3 regions of the Hydrogenophaga sp. GW456-12-10-14-TSB4 genome follow, and region 1 is predicted to be linked to each of the others. Evidence: riboswitches for the same ligand, from Rfam matches in the RefSeq annotation. Region 1 holds a riboswitch; each other region holds the start of a gene.
What was found. Region 1 has a riboswitch for glycine ahead of gcvT (glycine cleavage system aminomethyltransferase GcvT). Riboswitches for the same ligand answer to the same signal wherever they lie in the genome.
Positions count from the first base shown of each region.

Region 2: linked by a shared signal. The riboswitch ahead of AC07ZS_RS08795 (penicillin-binding protein 1A) and the one ahead of gcvT (glycine cleavage system aminomethyltransferase GcvT) in region 1 are both predicted to bind glycine.
Region 3: linked by a shared signal. The riboswitch ahead of AC07ZS_RS20660 (D-amino acid dehydrogenase) and the one ahead of gcvT (glycine cleavage system aminomethyltransferase GcvT) in region 1 are both predicted to bind glycine.

Region 1 is NZ_JBWKZH010000037.1:26,989-30,851, forward strand. It holds gene gcvP (aminomethyl-transferring glycine dehydrogenase) at 1-288, opposite strand, end outside; gene gcvH (glycine cleavage system protein GcvH) at 318-686, opposite strand; gene gcvT (glycine cleavage system aminomethyltransferase GcvT) at 723-1,853, opposite strand; glycine riboswitch at 1,914-2,018, opposite strand; glycine riboswitch at 2,031-2,144, opposite strand; gene AC07ZS_RS18045 (hypothetical protein) at 2,176-2,670, opposite strand; gene AC07ZS_RS18050 (esterase/lipase family protein) at 2,791-3,863, opposite strand, start outside.
Region 2 is NZ_JBWKZH010000012.1:71,824-75,686, reverse strand. It holds gene AC07ZS_RS08795 (penicillin-binding protein 1A) at 1-1,621, opposite strand, end outside; glycine riboswitch at 1,780-1,872, opposite strand; gene AC07ZS_RS08790 (hypothetical protein) at 1,880-2,500, opposite strand; gene AC07ZS_RS08785 (VOC family protein) at 2,600-2,782, shown strand; gene AC07ZS_RS08780 (hypothetical protein) at 2,819-3,112, shown strand; gene AC07ZS_RS08775 (hypothetical protein) at 3,164-3,421, opposite strand; gene AC07ZS_RS08770 (alpha/beta hydrolase family protein) at 3,522-3,863, opposite strand, start outside.
Region 3 is NZ_JBWKZH010000047.1:20,148-24,010, reverse strand. It holds gene AC07ZS_RS20670 (M20 aminoacylase family protein) at 60-1,277, shown strand; gene AC07ZS_RS20665 (Bug family tripartite tricarboxylate transporter substrate binding protein) at 1,296-2,288, shown strand; glycine riboswitch at 2,296-2,390, shown strand; glycine riboswitch at 2,391-2,492, shown strand; gene AC07ZS_RS20660 (D-amino acid dehydrogenase) at 2,459-3,805, shown strand.

The DNA of each region.
Region 1 (3,863 bases):
CGTGCCGTGGTAGCCCTGGCCGATGAAGCTCTTGAAGACCTTGTTCTTCTGCGCCAGCGCCTTGAGTTCGGCCAGTGCCGCGGCCTCGGTGACGGCCGGCGGCAGCTGCATGCCTTGGCTGCGCGCGATGCTGCGGGGCACGATGCCGTCGATCAGCGCGCGGCGCGAGGCCTCGCCGATGACCGAGAGCATGAGGGCCTCGTCGGCCTCGCCGATGCCGATGTGGCGTGCCACGAATTCAGACGGGTTTTCGAGTTCACCGAGGGGTTTGACAGACGGCATCAGCATGGGAGGCTCCGGCGCGGGAAGAGAAAGGGTCAGTTGGCCGCGAAGGCGTTGTAGGCGGTTTCGTCGAGCAGGGCATCGACCTGGGCCGGGTCGGACAGCTTGACCTTGAAGAACCAGCCGGCCTTGAGCGGGTCGCTGTTGGCCAGCGAGGGGTCGGCGCGCAGGGCTTCGTTGACTTCGGTGATCTCGCCGCTGATGGGCATGTACACGTCGGCGGCCGCTTTCACGGACTCGACCACGCCGGCCACTTCCTTCTGCGCGAAGGTCTTGCCGACTTCGGGCAGGTCGACGAACACCACGTCGCCCAGCGCGTCCTGCGCGTGCACGGTGATGCCGACGGTGGCGATGCCGCCGTCAACGGTGATCCATTCGTGGTCTTCGGTGTACTTGGTGGTCATGGAAAAGCTCCTGAAAAAGAGGGAAACAAAAAGGGGTCAACCGCGGAAGTATCGGTTGGGCACGAAGGGCATGGCGCTGACCTGCATGGGCACGGGCTTGCCGCGCACCATGGCCACCACGTTGGTGCCGATGGCGGCGTGTTCGGGGGTGACGTAGCCGATGGCGACGGGCTTGTTGGCGCTGGGGCCGATGAGGCCGCTGGAGGTCTTGCCGATCACCTCGCCGCTGGTGTTCTGCAGTTCGACGTTTTCGCGCACGGGCACCCATTCCTGGGCGATCAGGCCCACGCGCTTGCGCGCCAGGGGCTCGCTGCCGTCGAGTTGCGCGAGCACACGGGCCGCGCCGGGGAAACCACCCGCGCGTTCGCCGCCGGTGCGGCGCACCTTCTGCATGGCCCAGTTGAGCCCGGCTTCCACCGGGGTGGTGGTGGTGTCGATGTCGTTGCCGTAGAGGCACAGGCCGGCTTCGAGGCGCAGGGAGTTGCGCGCGCCCAGGCCGATGGGCATGACCTCGGGCTGGGCCAGCAGGGTGCGCACAAACTGGTCGGCGCGGTCGCCGGGCAGGGAGATCTCGAAGCCGTCTTCGCCGGTGTAGCCGCTGCGGGTGATGAAGAGGTCGGCGCCGTGCCACTGGAAGGGCGAGCCGGTCATGAAGACGAGCTTTTCGACGCCGGGCACGAGGCGCTGCAGCACGTCCACCGCCAGCGGGCCCTGCAGGGCGAGCAGGGCGCGGTCGGGCAGGGGGATGACTTCGCAGCGCGAGCCGATGCGCGCCTGGATGTGCGCAATGTCGCCGGCCTTGCAGGCGCCGTTGACGATGACGAAGAGGTCGTGCCCCCGGTTGACGAACATCAGGTCGTCGATGATGCCGCCCTCGTCGTTGAGCAGCAGGCCGTAGCGCTGCTTGCCCACGCCCAGGCCGATCACGTCCACCGGCATGAGGGTCTCGAAGGCGGCCGGGGCGTCGGGCCCGACCAGGCGCAGCTGGCCCATGTGCGAGACGTCGAACAGGCCGGCGGCCTTGCGGGTGTGGTGGTGCTCGGCCATGAGGCCGGTGGGGTACTGCACCGGCATGTCGTAGCCGGCGAAGGGCACCATGCGGGCGCCGAGTTCGAGGTGGAGCTTGTGCAGCGGGGTCTGGAGGAGCGGGGCGGCGGCAGCTGGCACGGCAAAGGCTTTCAGGCAAGGGGGCAGGCCCCGACGGGGGCGAAACACGGTTCATCCGTGCGCTGCCCCACTGTCCGCTTTACCTGAGAGATTCACGCGGGCGATGCCGCGCTTGCTCCTTCGGTGGGCCGCTTCGAGGAACGGCCTCTCTCCAGGGGGGTACACCGGCCTTTCGGCCCGTGTTTGCCAGTCCTTTTGCCTGAGCGTTCAGGGCACCCGGTGTGCGGTGCCGCCTGCGCCTTCGGCGAGCCTTTCCGGTGACCGGATCGGCTTCTCTCCTGACCGCGCGAGTGTATCGCACGGCGGCGGGCGGGCCGGCGTTTCAGGGCGTTTCCAGGGCCGATTCGGGCAGCAGGCGGGCCAGCCGCTGGCCGATGCCGTCGGCGCGTTCGCTGCCGGCCAGGCGCTCCACGTCGGCCATCATGGCGCGGCTGACGACCAGCATCTCCCGCACGTCACGCGCCTCGCGCAGGGCGTCGCGGTAGCGCTGGGCCATGGCCTTGTCGCGCGGGGCGAACATGCGCTCGCTCAGGTCGAACAGGAACATGCGCGCGCTGGCGACCGAGCGCGGGCCGGAGAAGGCATCGGCCGAGACCGCCGGCGCGGCGGCGGGGGGCGGTGCGGGCGGCTCGTCCACCAGGTAGCCGCGCGCGACCAGGTCGGCCGCGAGCGCGGGCCCCTGGCCCTCGAACAGGGCGAACAGCTCGGCATCGGGTTTGCGGCCGTCGGCCAGCAGCAGCAGGGCGCGCTCGCGCTGGGCGAGCTGGCGTTGTCCCGGCCGCAGCTCGGCCCGGCCCTTCTGGGTCTTGTTCAGCATGGGTCCAGCGTGTGTGAAGGAGCCCGCACTGTGGCGACGCGATGTGACGTCCCGGTGAAATGCCGGGCATGAGAGGCCGCGCGGTGGCGGCTGGCGGCTGAACGGGCCCGGTGTCCGGACCTATTCCTCGCTGTCGTCCTCGATGTCCGGGTTCCAGGCGGAAATGACGAACCTCAATTGCCCTTTGGCCCCCGGGTGCGATGGCTTGACCGCGCCCTGGTTGTCCACCGTGTGGGCATCAAAGGGAATCCGGACCTCCACGCGCCCGTCTCCCAGTGGTGCGATGGGCAGCTCCGTGGCGGCATTGACGATGCCCGTGCCTTGCCAGGCGTACTTGACGGTCCAGTTGGGCTGCGTCTTGGTGGGGCTGGTCATTTCCAGGATAAGGGCGTCCCGGAACAGGTAGCCTCCCTCGTAGTGTTCGTTCACCCACAGGCGCCGTTCGATTTCGTAGTCGGGCACGCGGATACCGAATTCCATGCCATAGGCGAGCGAGCGCCGCTTGGGGTTGACCCGGGCGCGATTGGCCAGAAACACGCTGGAGAGGTAGTGCTGGCGCTCCTTCTTCCACTCGGAATGCGGCACGCAGGCCACGGAATCTTCCTCCGCCGTCCGCCGCGTGAGGTACCAGAACTTGCCGCGCGGAGAGGCGCGCATTTCCATCTGGTACAGCGCGTCGACCCTCTGACCGGCGTCTTCCTGCGTCTGCACGCCCTTGGGGAGGCGCATCTCCTCCAGATCGACCCAGATGTCGACACGCACGTCGCCAAAGAGGAAACGCGCGAGGTTCTGAAAGGCCTCTTCGCTGTTCACGATGCCGAACATGCCGGAGTGGGAGCGGTACGCAAAGGCCTTGGCGCAAGGCTCACCGACGCTGCCATCGCCGTTGAGCCCGTGCAGGGTGGCGTTGGCGATCCGGACCAGTCCGTCGCTCCCGTTGCCCACGAAGGTGCGTGCGAGGCCAGCGGCGGTGTCGTAGTCCGATCGGTTGGTACCTACCATGCAGAAGATCTTGCGCGAAGGGAAGGTCGACTCCGGCACCAAGTCCACCCGTTTGTGCTTCTTGTAGGCGGCTTTGAGATCCAGGTAGCTGCTCATCCGCTCAGAGCGGTTGAAGTTGCTGATGTCGAGCGCGCTCAGCCAGGAAGGAACGTTCTGCCCCATCACGTCGATCCCGTTGTGCGGCGAGGCGT
Region 2 (3,863 bases), on a different contig from region 1:
CCAGCGCCTGCGCGCGCCGCGCCGTGCCTTGCCGCACCACGTCGCGCAGCAGGCTGTCCATCACGTGGGCGTTGCGCGGGGAGATCACCTGCGCGCGCGGCGCCACCGTCGGCGCTTCGTAGAGCACGCCGCCGCCGCGCTCGCTCACCTGCAGCACCAGGCGGGACTCGACCCGCTCGCCCTCGTTGGCAAAGACGGCATAGGCCTCGGTGAGCTGCAGCGGGGTCACCGCGCCCGCGCCCAGCGCCAGCGGGAGGATGGGCGGGTTCAGCTCGGCCGCGAAGCCGAAGCGGGTGGCGAACTGCTGCACGTACTCAGGGCCGGCGGCGTCCATGAGGTTGACCGCCACCACGTTCTTCGAGCGCGCCAGCGCCCGCCGGGCCGTGATGAAGCCTTCGTACTGGTGGCCGTAGTTGCGTGGCCGCCAGGCCTTGCGCCCGCGCGCCGCGGGCGTGACCAGCCGCTGCGTGTCGTCGATGCGCGTGCCGGGGAAGTAGCCCTTTTCCAATGCGGCGGAGAACACGAAGGGCTTGAAGGTCGAGCCCGGCTGGCGCACCGCCTGCACGGCGTGGTCGAACTGGTTGCGCGCGAAATCGGAGCCCCCCACCAGCGCCAGGATGTCCCCCGACTTCGCATCGACGGACACCAGCGCGCCCTCCAGCTGCGGCCGCCGGGCCTTCTGCAGGCCGGTGCGCAAGGCACGGGCGGCGGCCTGCTGCGCCGCCACGTCGAGGGTGGTGGTCACGTCCAGGCCGCGCGAGTAGGCCTCGTCGCCGAAACGCGCCACCATCATCTTGCGCACCTGTTCGACCGCATGGGCCGTGGCCGGGTCCGCCGGCGGTGGGCGCGGCCGCAGCGTGAGCGGCTCCGCGCGCGCCTGCTGGTGCGCCGGCTCGTCGAGGTGTCCCAGCTCGCGCATGCGCTTGAGGATGTGCTGCTGGCGAACGGTGGCGCGCTCGCGGTTGACCACCGGGTTGTAGGCCGAAGGAGCCTTGGGCAGGCCGGCCAGCATTGCGGCCTCGGCGACGCTGAGCTGGTCGAGCGTCTTGTCGAAATAGACCGACGCGGCGGCGGCAAATCCGTAGGCCCGCTCGCCCAGGTAGATCTGGTTCATGTACAGCTCCAGGATCTTGCCCTTGCTGTAGGCCGCTTCGAGCTTGTAGGCCAGCAGGATCTCCATGATCTTGCGCCGGTAGGTCTTCTCGCGGCTCAGGAAGAAGACGCGCGCCACCTGCATGGTGATGGTGCTCGCGCCCTGGGTGTGGCCACCGGCCACGAGGTTGCCGAGCGCCGCGCGCGCGATGCCCGCGTAGTCCACCGCGCCGTGTTCGTGGAAGCGCGCGTCCTCGATGGCCAGCAAGGCGTTCTGCATCGTCTGCGGGATGCGCTCGATCGGCACGAACTGGCGCCGCTCTTCGCCGTACTCCGCGAGCAGGCTGCCGTCGCGCGCGTGGATGCGCAGCGGCAGCATGGGGTCGTAGTCGGCGAGGTGGCCGACCTCGGGCAGCTGCAGCCACAGGCGGTGCAGGGCATAGGCCGCGCCGAGGGAAGCGCCGATGCACAGGCCGACGGCCAGGGCGAGAAAGAAACGGAAGGTGAAGGCAGGCCGCGAGAGGCGCATGGGCAAGGACTCAGGTGAAGGCAGGAACCGCGCGATGGCCGTTCCTGTGGGCGCCTCTCCCTCTGTCCTTTTACCTGAGAGTTTCGACTGCGTGGCAGTCTGCCCCTTCGGTGTGCCGGTGCGCGCGTGGTGCGGCCCGGCCTCTCTCCAGTCGGCGAAATGTGTCTGCGGTCCGTTGAGCCTGAGCGATCATGGGAGTTTGCGCCTTCGGCGGAGGCGCTCGACGCGCCTCGCTCTCCCGCAGAGCGTCGCAGTCTATCAGTTGGCGTTGGCCGGGGGCGCAGCGGGCGGGGGCGTGACCGCTGCTGGCGGGTCCACCGGGTCGAGAATGCTCTTGGGCGGGTTGCGCTTCATCTCGGCGGCCAGGGTGAGCTGGTCGGGGCTCATGCATTCGTCGGCCAGCCGCGCGCCGATCTTCTGGCTCATGAGCATGGACTTGTTGCCCAGCTGCAGCCAGAGCGCGCCGCGCTTGGGGTCTTCCAGGCGGATGGCGCCGGTGCGGCTTTCCACCGGGTGCATGTAGTAACGCGCGTTGCGCGTGTTCTTCACCTGCACGATGAAGAAGCCGTCGCGTTTGGCGGGCGTGATCTGCACGGCATTGCCGAGCTCGCACGGGATGCTGCCGATGTACACCCGCTTGGCCACCGCGAGATCGGCTTCGGAGAGCGTCACGTTGGTGTCTTCCTCGATGGGCGTCACCTCTTCCACGGCCTTGGCGGCGGAGCGGGCCAGTGGGGGACGCTTGGTGGCGGTGGCCTGCGCCTTGGTGGCAGCGGGCGCGGGCTTGGCCGCGGGCTTCGCCGGCGCCTGCTGGGCCTGGGCGGCGAAGGGGACGAGCGCCACGGCGCTCAGCGAAAACACGAGGGGGAGGAGCTTCATGGGGCCGTAGTCTGCACGCATGGGGGCCGGAATGGTGTTCGCAGATGTTTCGGTGTAGGGGAATGGTCTGCTGAGACGGCCGTGTTACGGTAAGCCCCCATGCACATCGAGGGCATCAGCCACATCACGTTCATCGTTCGCGACCTCGAGCGGATGGCGCACTTCCTGTGCTTCGGTTTGGGCGCGCGGGAGGTGTACTTCTACGATTTCGACAACCACTTCTTCGAGCTTCATACCGGCACGCTGGAACAGCGGTTGGAGCGGTATGCGAGAGGGGCCTGACGGCCAGAAACAGACATTGATCAAGGCGTCCACAGTATGAAACTCAATCGCGGTGAACCGGACCACCCTCATTGGAAGAAGCCGTTCTCGAACAAAGAGATGGCCGCCGTCTGGTGGGGCTTCGGCGCATGCTCTTTCGTGCTCGGTCTTCACGAATGGTTTGACCCGTCGCAAGTGCCGTTCAGCGGCCGCTGGAGCTGGGTTAAAACAATGGCTTTCAACGCTATGGGACACCGGGGGCCCGCGATCCTTTACATGAGTCTCGGGACCATCATGGTCGCCGCTGGTTTCTTGAAGTGGTCTGCGTATCGGGGACAGAAGCAGGTGTGATGGCATCAAACGGAAGTCACCTGCGCGCCCGAGAGCCGCGCGAGTGAGCCTTCAACTTCCTACAGTCTTAAGGGCTGACAGAACCAGCTGCTGAGGCACGAGCACCGCTAGGCCTATGCCGATCCACCACCAGCCTCTTTTCCGCAGGCTCTGCACCTCGGCATCGCCGGCCTTGCCAAGTTGAATGATTTCATCTGGCGTCAAATGTCCCAGTCGCTTCATGATTTTCAGCTTCATGGGCAAGAGCCAGAGAACCCCGATCACAACCCAAACAACCAGCGAAATGAGGAAGAGAGATGAGAGGGTCATAGAGAAGAGGTCTGCTGTTGGCCGATGGCCGCCATGCTAGCCCAGGCGGGGCAGACACGAAGCGGCCTTGGTGCTTCCTTGAAGCCAACCGGGCACAACATCAAGGCACCTTCAATGCCTTGCTGAAAAAGCCCACGACCGCTGCATTGAAGCTCGCATGAAACGCGACCCGGTCAAAGCCCGGCGCACTGGTGCAAATGTCGGGCGCGATCGAGGCCAGCGCACTGCTGCACGGGGCCAGGAAGTCGAAATGCCCGGCGTTGGAGACGACGCGATAGTCCGGCGCCTGCGGCAGCCCGAGCCGGACCACTTCGGCATAACGCGGATGAGGGAGGATGGCATCGTTCTCGGCGCGCCAGAGCTGCACGGGCACCTTGACGTTTTTGAGCCCCTCCGGTGCGAAGGTGAACCCGAGCGCCGGTGCGGCCACCACAGCGGCCTT
Region 3 (3,863 bases), on a different contig from region 1:
TGAAAGTCATGGATCGATGCACATCAATGCATTGGACTTTAAAGCACCCCCTTTCTAACATGCAGCAAAGTTCATCAATTCTCTGGAGTTCGACTGTGGAACGTCTCAGTGATCAGCTGGTGCAGGAATTCGTCGCGTTGCGGCGCGACATTCACCAGCACCCGGAACTGGCTTTCGACGAGCACCGCACCAGCGCCCTGGTGGCGCAGAAGCTGGCGTCATGGGGCTACGCGGTCAGCACAGGGCTGGGCGGCACGGGTGTGGTGGGGCAACTGCGCCGGGGTAACTCCACCCGCACCATTGGCTTGCGCGCCGACATGGACGCCCTGCCCGTTGAAGAGGCGACCGGCGCCGACTGGACCAGTTGCCACCAGGGCGTGATGCACGCCTGTGGCCACGACGGCCACACGGCCATGCTGCTGGCGGCCGCGCGCCACCTGGCCGAGTGCGGCCGCTTCGACGGTACGCTGAACCTGATCTTTCAGCCGGCCGAAGAAGGCGGCGGCGGCGCCCTGAAGATGATGGAAGACGGTCTGTTCGAACGCTTTCCGTGCGACGCCATCTTCGCCATGCACAACATGCCCGGCTACGCGCAGGGCCAACTGGTGTTCCGCAGCGGGCCGACCATGGCCTCGTCGGACTACGCCACCATCACCCTGCACGGCGTCGGCGGCCACGGTGCCATGCCGCACCGTGCGGTCGACCCGCTGGTGGCTGCGGCGTCGATCGTCATGGCGCTGCAAACCGTTGTCTCCCGCAACGTCGACCCCATGGAACCCGCCGTGGTCACCGTGGGCGCGTTGCACGCGGGCAATGCCAACAACGTGATTCCGGCCTCGGCCCGGCTGGAGCTGAGCGTGCGCGCGCTGAGCCCGCAGGTGCGCCGCGACATGGAGCAGCGCATTCGCGAACTGGTGCGCCTGCAGGCCGAGAGCTACGGCGTGCGCGCCGAGCTGGACTGGCGCCCCGGCTACGCCGTGCTCGTCAACGACGCGGCGCAGACCGCCCGCGCCCTGGCGGTTGCGCAGGCGCATTTTCCGCCCGCACAGGTGGTGGCCCAGGGCGCCATGCTGACGGGCAGCGAAGACTTTGCCTTCATGCTCGAACGCGTGCCGGGCAGCTACCTGTTCATCGGCAACGGCGTGGGTCAGGAGCCCGGTGCGTGCATGGTGCACAACCCGGCTTACGACTTCAACGACGACAACATCGGCACCGGCGCCGCCTACTGGACAGCGCTCGTGCAAGACCTGCTTTCCGTCCCCTCCCCCCACCTCTGACCCCACTGGAGATTCCCCATGATCAGCCGCTACAAGACTTTGATGGCCGGTGTCGCCATCGCCCTGGCCAGCCTTTCGGGCGTGGCGCAGGCCCAGAGCTACCCCGCCCGGCCGGTGACCATGCTGGTGCCGTACCCGGCCGGCGGCCTGTCGGACGTCATCGCGCGCTCCGTCAACAACACGCTGGGCAAGCAGCTGGGCCAACCGGTGGTGATCGAGAACCTGGGCGGTGCGAGCGGCTCGATCGCCGCGCAGAAAGTGCTCAACAGCGCGAGCGACGGCTACCAGCTGTTCCAGGGTTCGCCGAACGAACTGATCCTGGCGCCCCTGGCCATCGCGTCCATCAAGTTCAAGAGCGAAGACTTTCGCCTGGTGCAGATGATCGCCACCGCGCAGATTGCCTTCCTGGCCCGCAAGGACATTCCCGCCAGCAACGTGGACGAGTTCCTGGAGCATGCGCGCAAGTCGGCGCAGCAGGGCCGCCCCCTGACGTACGCGAGTGTGGGCCCAGGTTCCTTCTACCACCTGCTCGGCGAGCACCTGTCCAAGGTCACCGGCATTCCGATGACCCATGTGCCCTACAAGGGTTCGGCGCCGGCCGAGCAGGACCTGATGGCCAGCCAGGTCGATTTTTTCCTGGCGCCCTATGGCAAGAAGTACGACGAGATGCACAAGCAGGGCCGCGTCAAGGTGCTGGCCATGCTCAACAGCGAACGGCTGGAGAGCGTGAAGAACTACCCGGCCATCAGCGAGAGCAAGCAACTCAAGGACTTCACCTTCAACATCTGGACCGGCTACTTCGTGAAGAAGGACACCCCGGAGCAGGTGGTGGTCGCGCTGCACAAGGCCATCACCGAAACGCTGGGTGACCCGGGCGTGCACCAGGCGCTGGAAGCCAACAGCCAGCTGCTGGCCAAACCCCTGCCGCTGGCGGCGGTGGACAAGGCCTATGCCGACGGCATCAGCCAGTTCCGCGCGATTGCCAAGTCCATTCAGCTGCAAGCGCAGTAAGCTTCACCCCTGTCGATCGGGAGAGACTGGCTTGCATGGCAGGCCGGCGCCGAAGGAGCAACCGCCCCGGAAACTCTCAGGCAAAAGGACCGGTCGACAACGCATCGCACTCTGAAGAGTGGCCGGGATTCGTCCCCCGGCCCACCGCAGGAGCAAGCCGGCCCACGCTGGTGAATCTCTCAGGTCTCAAACAGAGGGGGTCATGGTCCGCACACGGTGTGCGGGCCATGCTTTCTCTGTCTGACGGCTTTGAACGCGAGATTCACATGGCACACCTCATCGTCATCGGCGGCGGTATCACGGGCGTCACCAGCGCCTACGCCCTGGCCCGTCAGGGTCATCAAGTCACCCTCATCGAAAAGCACCGCTATGCGGGCATGGAGACCAGCCATGCCAACGGCGGGCAACTCTCTGCGTCCAACGCCGAGGTGTGGACCCATCCTTCCACCCTGGTGAAGGGTCTGAAGTGGATGTTCAAGGCCGACGCGCCCTTGCTGGTGAACCCCAGGCCCAGCTGGCACAAGCTCAGCTGGTTCGCCGAGTTTGTGGCCTCCATTCCCAAGTACCGCAACAACACCGTGGCCACCACGCGCCTGGCCATTGCCGCACGTGAGCAGCTGTTTGGCTGGGCTGAACACGAGGGCATCGATTTCGATCACAAGCAGCGCGGCATCCTGCACATCTACCGGGACCGCGCCGGCTTCGAGCACGCAGGCGAAGTGTCCAGGCTGCTGGCCCAAGGCGGCCTGTCGCGCCGCGCCGTCACACCCGACGAAATGCGCGCCATTGAACCCACGCTCCAGGGTGAGTACTTCGGTGGCTGGTACACCGAGAGCGACAGCACCGGCGACATCCACAAGTTCACCCACGGCCTGGGCCTGGCCTGCGCACGCCGGGGCGTGAGACTGATGACCGCCCAGGCCGTGTCGCGCGTGTGGAGCACCGGCGACAGGGCGCGCGTTATGCTGGCCAACGGGGAGGAGGTCGATGCTGACGGGGTGGTGATCTGCGCGGGCGTGCGCAGCCGCGCCCTCGGCGCCCAACTCGGCGACCGGCTCAATGTGTACCCGGTCAAGGGCTACTCCATCACCGTCATGCTGAATGACGAACAAAGCCAGGCCGCCGCGCCCCAGGTGAGCCTGCTCGACGACGAGACCAAGCTCGTCACGAGCCGACTGGGGTTGGACCGCTTCCGCGTGGCGGGCACGGCCGAGTTCAACGGCTACAACCTCGACATTCGCGCCGACCGCATCCGGCCGCTGGTGGACTGGGTGAACCAATGTTTCCCTGGCGTCAGCACGCGCCGGGTGGAACCCTGGGCGGGCCTGCGGCCCATGCTGCCCGACATGATGCCGCGCGTGGGTGCGGGCAGGCACGCCAACGTGTTCTACAACACCGGTCACGGCCACCTGGGCTGGACGCTGTCGGCCATCACCGCGCATCAACTGGGTGAGCACGTGGCACGGTGGGACATGCGTCGCGTCCCGCGCGCAGTGCAGGTGAGCAACATGGTCTGAACTGCGCCTCCATTCGTGCGTCGGGCTGCTTGGTTCAGGACAGCCGACTCTCCCACGC